2 linked regions of the Cupriavidus metallidurans CH34 genome follow. Each later gene encodes a partner of the first gene's protein in a complex. Links are inferred from orthologs where the notes say so. Each region holds a gene or a part of one and is shown on either strand. Other genes may lie near its edges.

What was found. The genes of interacting proteins can lie anywhere in the genome.
Region 2: the proteins of mnmE (region 1) and mnmG are in contact, whole or in part, in a solved structure (PDB 9HIP), measured with the Escherichia coli proteins. The link is inferred for Cupriavidus metallidurans CH34 from one-to-one orthologs.

Annotation. Positions count from the first base shown.
Region 1 is NC_007973.1:3,919,208-3,924,326, forward strand. Bases 1,388-4,290 are described here. They hold mnmE (tRNA uridine-5-carboxymethylaminomethyl(34) synthesis GTPase MnmE), read right to left. Parts: upstream 3,602-4,290; coding sequence 2,174-3,601; downstream 1,388-2,173. Other genes in these bases: RMET_RS18125 (TetR/AcrR family transcriptional regulator), read right to left, coding at 1,388-1,524; RMET_RS18130 (hypothetical protein), read right to left, coding at 1,537-2,127; RMET_RS18140 (CHAD domain-containing protein), read right to left, coding at 3,654-4,290. Outside these bases: RMET_RS18115 (Sbal_3080 family lipoprotein), read right to left, coding at 1-121; RMET_RS18120 (OB-fold putative lipoprotein), read right to left, coding at 302-868; more of RMET_RS18125, read right to left, coding at 928-1,387; more of RMET_RS18140, read right to left, coding at 4,291-4,415; tam (trans-aconitate 2-methyltransferase), read right to left, coding at 4,522-5,119. UniProt on the Escherichia coli protein: Exhibits a very high intrinsic GTPase hydrolysis rate. Involved in the addition of a carboxymethylaminomethyl (cmnm) group at the wobble position (U34) of certain tRNAs, forming tRNA-cmnm(5)s(2)U34.
Region 2 is NC_007973.1:3,794,370-3,798,618, forward strand. What follows is about bases 1-2,941. They hold mnmG (tRNA uridine-5-carboxymethylaminomethyl(34) synthesis enzyme MnmG), read right to left. Parts: upstream 2,483-2,941; coding sequence 518-2,482; downstream 1-517. Other genes in these bases: rsmG (16S rRNA (guanine(527)-N(7))-methyltransferase RsmG), read right to left, coding at 1-517; RMET_RS17620 (N-formylglutamate amidohydrolase), read right to left, coding at 2,720-2,941. Also shown: more of RMET_RS17620, read right to left, coding at 2,942-3,598; RMET_RS17625 (Bug family tripartite tricarboxylate transporter substrate binding protein), read right to left, coding at 3,602-4,249. UniProt on the Escherichia coli protein: NAD-binding protein involved in the addition of a carboxymethylaminomethyl (cmnm) group at the wobble position (U34) of certain tRNAs, forming tRNA-cmnm(5)s(2)U34.

The DNA of each region.
Region 1 (5,119 bases):
GGCCGGGCTGGAAACTGGCGATCGGGTCAGCCTGGCCCTGGTCGACCGGTGTGACGGCTTGGTAGGTGGAACAGCCGCTGGCCAGCAGGGCCAGCATGGCGGCAATCGTTGCTCTTTTCATCGTGTGTCCTGAGTCGCGTCGGCGCGGGCGCCGGCCGCCCGGATCCGGATGAGGGGCGCATTGGCGGCACCATGCCTGCGTACTGTAGACGCGCGGGCACAGGGTCAAATCACTGAACAACGGGGCACTGATGCCGCAAATCTCCCGCGTGCCGCGCACGGCACCGCGCGGGACGGCGATTTAATTGGCGCCGCCGCGAATCAGGCAGTCATTCAGCAGCGGCACGCCGCCCTCGCCTTGCCCGGCGCCCGTGCATTCGACGGCCACCTTCTGGCCACGCCGGACCATGGTGGCGCGCGCCTCAACCTCGCAGACCCTGCCTGCCGGGCCACAGATCTGCCGGCGCAGCAGGTTTGCCCGGACCAGTTCACCCGGGTTGCTGGTGCGGATTTCCAGGAACACATTGTTGCCGTCGTCGCGCCGGATGCCGCTGGCCACGCCTTCGACGATGAAGTACTTGCCGCGATAGCGGTCGTCGGCCTCGCCTGCATTGTCGCGATAGTCGGCAAACAGGCCATCGGCCTGGTATTGGGGCAGGACGTCGGCGGGACGCTCGGGGTCGATGCTGATCGGGTCGAGCGTGCCGTTACGTGGGATGCCGCGCGGGATGCTGGCTGGCTGGGATGATGGAGCGGCGCCGGTTTCAACCGGTACGACGTCCCCCTTGTCATTGCCAACGAACCACAACAGGCCGAGGACGACCACGGCAACGACGGCGATGAGGGATTGCTGCAGGCGGCTCAACATCTCGGGGACGGGCTCCTCTGGAGCCAGGTAAGTGGAGAAAGGCCGCCAGTTTAACGCGCCTACTCCTTGCTGACCCGGGCCAGCAAATATCCCCTGGCTGCCGCGAGCACTTCGTTGGACAGCGGCGTGCCCTGCGTGGCGCGCGAGAGCACCAGGGCGCCGACCAGTGTGGCCATCTCCGCGATGGCATTAGCGCGATTGGCGGCGGCGTTGCCGCCCGGCTGGATGCTGGCCAGAACATCCAGCAGTTTTTCGAGCCCTTCGTGGTAGGTCGCGCGAACCGGTTTGTCATCGCCCTCGCGCGCGACATCGTTGGCCAGCGCCGCCGCCGGGCAGCCGCTCCCAGGCGCATTGCGGTTGCGCGTGGACAGATAGCCATCGATCAGCGCCGCGAGCGCGGTTGCCTTGTCAGGCGCTTCTTCCACACGTTTGCGCCAGCGCGCGTTCGACTCCTCGAATGCGCGCGCGCAGGCGATGGCCGCCAACGCATCCTTCGATTCGAAATGGCCGTAGAAGCCGCCGTGCGTCAGTCCGGCCGCACCCATCAGATCGGCTACGCTGATCCCGTGAAATCCTTGTTCACGAAACAACTGGGACGAAACCTGTTCAATGGCTATACGGTTCTTTTCCGTTTCCGCTTTCGATACCCGCGGCATGACTGACTCCCATCACTGACTTCCATCCTTGTGGACTGACTCACCATCCGTGCCGGGATGGTCTGCCACATTGTTTGCCAAGTCAACGGCGTCCAGTTGAGTGATACCGATCGAGCGGCCTCTTGCAGGTGCGCCTGTCATCGCGACGTATGCTTCGGCGTCATACGGCGTCGGATGTCCAAGTTGCGCGAGGAACAAGTCGCGCATGATGTCGCCCTGCTGCTCGAGTTTGTAGGCCGTGAGTGGCTTGCCGGGCTCCAGCCGGTACCGGTACTGGTTGAAGCCGAGGAAGTGCCGGATCTGCTCGCCAAGTCCTCTGCACAACACGTTGACGCCGTGCTGGTGCTGCCAGACGTGCGCCATCTCGTGAATGAAGAACGCCTGGATCTGGATGCCGGCAGCGCTGAAGTCTGTGTAGTGACGCAGCCTTCGGCCGAGGTACATCTGCCCGTTTGGCGTGATGATGTATCCGGCACCCTGCCAGAACACGTAGTTCCGCGCGTGAATGCGGACCTGCCCGTAGTCGATGTCATCGGCAAAGACACTGCGGGCGAGCGCGATCTCACCGGGGGTGAGGGGGCGAGCGGTTTTCGCGGAAGACATCAGGAGACGGTTCGCCTTGTGCTACCGGTCTTGTCTCGCCAAGCCGTCACTTCCCGATGCAGAACCGCGTGAAAATTGTCCCCAGCAGGTCATCGCTCGTGAACTCTCCAGTGATGCTGTTCAGGTGATCCTGTGCCAGCCGCAGTTCCTCCGCGAATAGATCCAGCGCCTGGGCGTGCTGCGAGGCGCTGGCCTCGGCGAGTTCGAGGTGCGATTCCGCGTTGCGCAGCGCGATGAGATGGCGCTCCCGCGCCAGGAACGCGCCTTCATTGCCGGACTGCCAGCCGATCAGGCGCAGCAGTTCGCTGCGCATCAGGTCGATGCCCGCGCCGGTGCGTGCGGAGATCCAGATCTCGGTCGGGTTTGGCCCATTGGCCGCCACCACATGCGGGCGGTTGCCGCCAAATCCCATCGCGCCGACGGATGGCGCGAGGTCGATCTTGTTGATGACGCGAACGATTGGAGACCCGGGGGGCAACTGGCCGCTCAGGCGATCGTCGATATGGTCATCGGTCTCCGAAATGCCATGCTCGATGTAGTCCGCCGCGTCGATCAGATGCAGCACGATATCGGCGTGGCGGATGGCTTCCCATGTGCGCTCGATGCCGATGCGTTCCACTTCGTCGGCGGCATCGTCGCGCAGACCTGCGGTGTCGATAATGTGCAGCGGGATGCCGTCTATCTGGATCGTCTCGCGCACGCGATCGCGCGTGGTGCCGGCAATTGGCGTGACGATGGCGAGATCCGAGCCGGCGAGCGCATTGAGCAGCGAGGACTTGCCCACATTGGGCTGTCCGGCCAGAACCACCGACAATCCTTCACGCAGCAATGAGCCCTGCCGCGCCTGCTTGAGGACGCCCGCGAGATCTTCGCGAATGCGTGTCAGCTGGCCGCGTGCATTGGAGGCCTCGAGGAAATCGATCTCCTCTTCGGGAAAGTCCAGCGTGGCTTCCACCAGCATTCGCAGGTGGATGACTTTTTCCACAAGCGCGTGGATTGCCTTGGAGAACTCTCCCTCCATGGACCGCGCCGCAGACCGCGCCGCGGCCTCCGTGCTTGCTTCGATCAGATCCGCCACGGCCTCGGCCTGCGCGAGGTCGAGCTTGTCGTTGAGGAACGCGCGTCGTGTGAACTCGCCCGGCTCGGCCACACGCAGGCCGATGTCCTTGCCGGCCTCGAGGCAGCGCGACAGCAGCATCTGCATCACCACCGGTCCGCCATGGCCCTGCAACTCAAGCACTTCCTCGCCGGTGTACGAATTCGGTGCCGGGAAGTAGAGCGCGAGGCCATGATCGATGACATTGCCACGCGCATCGAGAAACGGCAGATAGGTGGCGTGACGTGGCTGCAGCGCGCGGCCGCATACGGCGCGCATCACGGCGCCGACATCGGGGCCGGAAACACGCACGACGCCGATGCCGCCACGGCCAGGCGCGGTGGCAATCGCGGCGATGGGAATCTGGGATACGGTCATGGCCAGTATTGTCGCAGATCGTCCGCATGGGGGACGATCGGGGTGGCAAGGCTCAGCTTGCCAGGCATTCGCATATCAGCCTGTGCGCCACGGCGTCGTCGATGACGCCGCCGAGTTCGGTTTGGCGTGCGATGAGCTTGCCGTGCAGCCGCTTGCGGTAGCGCTTGGGCAGCACATCGGACAGCGCTTCGATTGCATACCTCAATCGCTTGTTGCCGATCCGCAGCGCATGGATGTGTGCGATCTGGCCGTCGCGTGCCACGCGCGCCAGATCGCGTACGCGCCCGCGCGCTTTGCGGATGCGCCCGCGCGCGAACGCAGCCATGCGGCCATGCTGCCCGTGGCGGGTCTTGGGATCGGACAGGTGCAGCAGATCCCGGTAAAGGGTGGGCAATGGCGCCTGCCGGTAGCGCGTCAACTGCGTGACCATGAGCGTGCGTGCCTCGGCGCGCCTGGCATGGGCGACGTCGATCAACGCGACCAGCACCGGGTCCCCGGGTTGCATGGCAAGGGCAGGCAGTAGCGTTTCGGAAAGAAAGACGTCCCAGTCGCGCACGGCGCTGGCGGCATCGGCCACGTCATGGAGCGCCAGCTTCCAGCGCTCCATGACGGCGCGCGGCAGGATCGGGCCGAATGCCCAGGTCACCGCACGCAGGTGTCGCACGGCCACGCGCAGTGCGTGCACATCTTCCGCTATGTCGCGTTGCAGCAGGGCGTCGAGCTGAGCCTCGACGATGCGCAGGCCCGAGCCGCCCAGCATGACAAAGGCGGCGGCAGGGCGCATCTTCCGATGCAGCTCGGGCGGACGGCTCATGGCGGTATCTCTCTGCGCACAGCTTGGACACGAGGAGACTGCAAGGCGTCACTGCAGTGTAGGCGACGACGCACGTGATACCAACGCCATGTTCCGTGGAGGCTTCCTAGCGCGTTGCGACGATGAACACGCGCGGGAACGGCAGCAGGACCGTGCCATCGGACATGGCCGGAAAGACCTTGGCCACTGCCGCCTCATATCGCTTCAGGTATTCGGCCTTCTCATCTTCGGTCAGAGGCGCCAGGAACGGCCGCAAGCCGCTGCCCTTGAACCACTCGACGATGGCCGCCGGGCCGCCCTTGAGCGGATGTTGGTAGATCGTGCGCCAGATGTCCACGCGTGTGCAGTGCGGTTTGAGCAGTTCGTAGTACCAGCGCTCGTTGGCCAGCGGCGTGCGGGCCTCGGCGGCCTTGGCGAGCTTGTTCGCCCACGGGCCGTTCAGCGCTGTCTCGCGCATCAACTGGTGCGGCGGCTCGTTGAGGTTGTCCGGCATCTGCACGGCCAGGCTGCCGCCCGGCGCTAGCTTGTCGATCAGCGAGGGAAACAGCGTGGCGTGATCTGGCACCCACTGGAACACGGCATTGGCCAGGATCACGTCGTAGGGGCCGGGGTCATTCCAGGCGGTGACGTCGGCGATATCGAAGCGCAGGTCCGGCAGGCGTTTGCGTGCCGCCGCAATCATGTCCGCGTCGCTGTCGAACCCC
Region 2 (4,249 bases), 130 kb from region 1 along the record:
CGAAGTCGGTCAATTCTGCGAATGCGCGCGAGGTGATCACGGCATAGCCCTGCTCGTCGTCGATCTTTTCCACAGGCCCCCAGTGGGCAGCCGCATTGGTCAGGTGCAGCTGGGCACGGCACTGCGTCAGGAATGCGGTCTTTTTCTGCACGATGTCGACCATCAGCACCGACACATCCGGGCACGAAATCGCCAGCGGCATGCCCGGCATCCCACCGCCCGAGCCGACGTCGAGCACCCTGCCCCGCGCGCCTTGCGCCACGTTTGCGGAGCGAGCGGCTTCGGCCAACGCCGGAACAGCCGTCAGCGAATCGAGCAGATGATGCGTGAGCATTTCGTCGGGATGACGAATCGCGGTGAGGTTGTAGACGCCGTTCCATTTGCGGAGCAGCGTCAGGTACGCGAAAAGCGTATCGACCTGGGCTGGTGTCAGTGCCAGCCCGATCGCGTCCAGTCCGGCTTCGAGCCGGCGGCGTTGCGCGGCGTCGTCGACCGCGAAATGTCGGGAACCACCCACTCAGGCAGCCTCCTGTCCATTGCCGGCCACCGGGGTTGCCGATGTCTGAGCCGCGGCGCGCCCCATGCCCTTCTTCTTCAGGTGTACCAACAGCAGCGAGATAGCCGCAGGCGTCACGCCGGAGATACGCGAAGCCTGACCCAGCGTTTCCGGGCGATGCTGGTTCAGCTTCTGGCTCACCTCGAAGCCCAGGCCACGCACCTCGGTATAGTCGAAGTTCGGCGGCAACTTGGTCGACTCGTTGGCTTCGAGTTTGTCTACTTCGGCAGCCTGGCGTGCGATATAGCCGTGGTACTTGATACCGATCTCGATCTGCTCGCGAATCTGCTCGGCAAGCATCGTGTCATCGGCGAGCGGCGTCTCTGGTGCAAAACGGCCATCCTGCAGCGCGACAAGCGCCTCATAACGGACTTCGGGACGACGCAGCAGATCTGCGAGCGAGTATTCGCGCTCGATGCCCTTACCGAGCAGCGGAACGGCATCTGCTTCAGGCAACAAGGTCGGATTGACCCAGGTGCTCTTGAGTCGCTCTGTTTCACGTGAAACAGCGTCGCGCTTCCGATTGAAAGCATCCCAGCGCACATCGTCGACCACACCGAGTTCACGACCGATTTCGGTCAGACGCATGTCCGCGTTGTCCTCGCGCAGGCTCAGGCGGAACTCCGCGCGGCTGGTGAACATGCGGTACGGCTCGGTCACGCCTCGCGTGATCAGGTCATCGACCAGCACACCGAGATATGCCTGGTCGCGGCGCGGCGTCCAGGCGTCGCGTTCGCGTACGTAGCAACCGGCGTTTATCCCGGCCAGCAGACCCTGTGCTGCCGCTTCCTCATAGCCGGTCGTGCCATTAATCTGGCCGGCGAAGAACAAGCCCTCAATTGCCTTGCTCTCCAGCGACGACTTCAGCCCGCGCGGGTCGAAGTAGTCATACTCAATCGCATAGCCCGGACGCAGGATATGCGCGTTCTCCAGTCCGCGAATCGAGTGGACAAGCTCAAGCTGTACGTCGAAAGGCAGGCTCGTCGAGATGCCGTTCGGATAGAACTCGTTGGTCGTCAGCCCTTCGGGCTCCAGGAAGATCTGATGGCTTTCCTTGCTGGCAAAGCGATGGATCTTGTCCTCGATGCTCGGGCAGTAGCGCGGCCCTACTCCTTCGATCACACCGGTGTACATCGGCGAGCGATCGAGCCCGCCGCGGATGACGTCGTGGGTACGGCTATTGGTATGGGTGATCCAGCACGGCAGTTGCTGCGGATGTTGCTCCGGACGGCCCAGGAACGAAAACACCGGCACCGGGTCCAGGTCGCCGGGCTGCTCTTCCATCACCGAAAAATCGATCGTGCGGCCGTCAATGCGCGGCGGTGTACCGGTCTTCAGGCGACCTTGCGGCAGCTTCAGTTCCTTGAGACGCGCCGACAACGACACGGCTGCAGGGTCGCCCGCACGACCGCCCGTGTAGTTATCGAGTCCGACGTGGATCTTGCCGTCCAGGAAGGTACCAGCCGTCAGCACCACCGCGCGCGCGCGGAAATCGATGCCAACCTGGGTACGAGCACCGACCACGCGGTCACCCTCCACCATCAGATCATCCACGGCCTGCTGGAATAGCATCAGGTTTGGCTGGTTCTCCAGCCGCGTCCGGATGGCCTTGCGATACAGCACTCGGTCCGCTTGGGCACGGGTCGCCCGAACGGCCGGGCCCTTGCTGGAGTTCAGGATGCGGAACTGGATGCCCGCCTCGTCCGTGGCGGCTGCCATCGCGCCGCCCATGGCGTCCACTTCCTTGACGAGATGACCCTTGCCGATGCCACCGATCGACGGATTGCAGCTCATCTGCCCCAACGTTTCGATGTTGTGGCTCAGAAGCAGCGTCTGGCAGCCCATGCGCGCGGCGGCGAGGGCTGCTTCGGTGCCGGCGTGACCACCGCCGACGACTATGACGTCGAATTCTTTCGGGTAAAGCATGGGACACCTCCTCCGGGAGGCTGGGCGGGAAAAATCGGGATGTCGAATTATAGCGGCAATCGATTCCCCGCCTTCGGTCGGACATGATGTTTCACGTGAAACATGGCGTGTGCGGTACCTGGCGAGGCAAAGTGTGTTTCACGTGAAACACTCCCGAGCCAAAAGAAGAAGGCCCCGCTTCCGCGGGGCCTTCCCTCTGCTCTTCTCTGCCTCACATGTTTCACGTGAAACGTGGTCTCAGATCTGGCTCCGGATGTACGTCGCCACCTTCTCGCTCAGCATACCCAGGTCTCGTTGCAGGGTTTCGAAACCAGCATTCGGCACCTTGCTGGCTTCATCCATGTAAAGCGGCCGCCGGATCTCAATCTGCAGGCTATTGCGCCGCTCGGCCGGGCGGCCAATCTGCGCGATCAGCTGCACGCCCTTGTACGGGTCATTACGTGCGACGGTGTAGCCCATGCCCCTCAACTCCCGCTCGACCAGATCGACGATGCCGGGCTCGCAGGTGGTCCCGTCACGGTCTCCGAGCACGAAGTCAGCCAACGGATGCGGGCTCTGGATCTTCAGGCGCTCATAGGCATTGTTCGGCATCGAATGCAGGTTCAGATGCCAAACCGCACCGAAGCGCGCGTACGCAGACTCCACCGCTGTCGACAGCGCAGCATGGTACGGACGGTAATAGCGATCGATCCGGTTCCGCACCTCGTCCACTGTCAGCTTACGATCGTAGATCGGGGTGGCAGCATCGATATTGCGCCAGACCAGACCGTAGCCGAGCCTGGTCTTCTCCCCTGGCGACAGGGGTGTCGGCCACGATGTTGCCAGCAACTCCGGATCCAGATCGTCGAGCATCCGGTTCGGATCGATATAAACGCGCGGAAAGGTCGCCCCGATCAGCGTGCCGCCGACCTTCGGGATGGCGGACCACAAGGCATCGATATGCGTATCTTCCCCGCCACGCAGCCGCTGCAGAGGCACGGCCGCACCGAAGTCCGTCGGGTAGTGGATGCCACTATGTGGCGAGTCACAGACCAGCGGCAACGCCGTGCCTTCGGGCGCAAACAAGAGGAACGGCCCCACCGGCGCGTCGCCCCGCACTGCTTCAAACGTCGTCATGGCTTAGTCCAGCTTGATGTTGGCGGCCTTGACCACACGCGCGTAGCGGGCGATCGATTGCTGGATCTGTGCCTTGAACTGATCAGGCGTCGTCGGCACCAGCGTGCCACCCGACTCCTCCACCTTCCGCTTGAATTCGGGGTTCTGCATGGCCTTGTGGATCGCGGCATTCAGCTTGTCGATCACCGGCTGGGGCGTGCCGGCGGGCGCAACGATGCCGAACCAGCCGCCCTCGCCCATGTCCTTGAAACCGAGTTCGGCATAGGTCGGCACATTGGGCAACTGTGCCGAACGCTGCGTGCCGAGCACCGCCAGCGCACGCAGTCGGCCCGCTTTCACGTGGGGCAGCGTCGACGACAGGTTGTCCGTGATCGCATTGACCTGCCCCGCCACCGCATCGTTGAGCGCCAGACCCGCGCCCTTGTACGGCACATGCAGCAGATCGATCTTGGCCAGCATCATGAAGTTCTCGATGTTCACGTGACCCAGCGACCCCGCGCCCGGCGATGCGAACGTGTACTTGCCCGGGTGCGCCTTCGCCAGGGCGATGAACTCCTGCATCGTCTTGGCGGGCACGCTCGGATGCACGGCGAACACACTCGGAATCGCTACCACGTTGGTCACCGGGGCGAAGTCCTTGATCGGGTCATA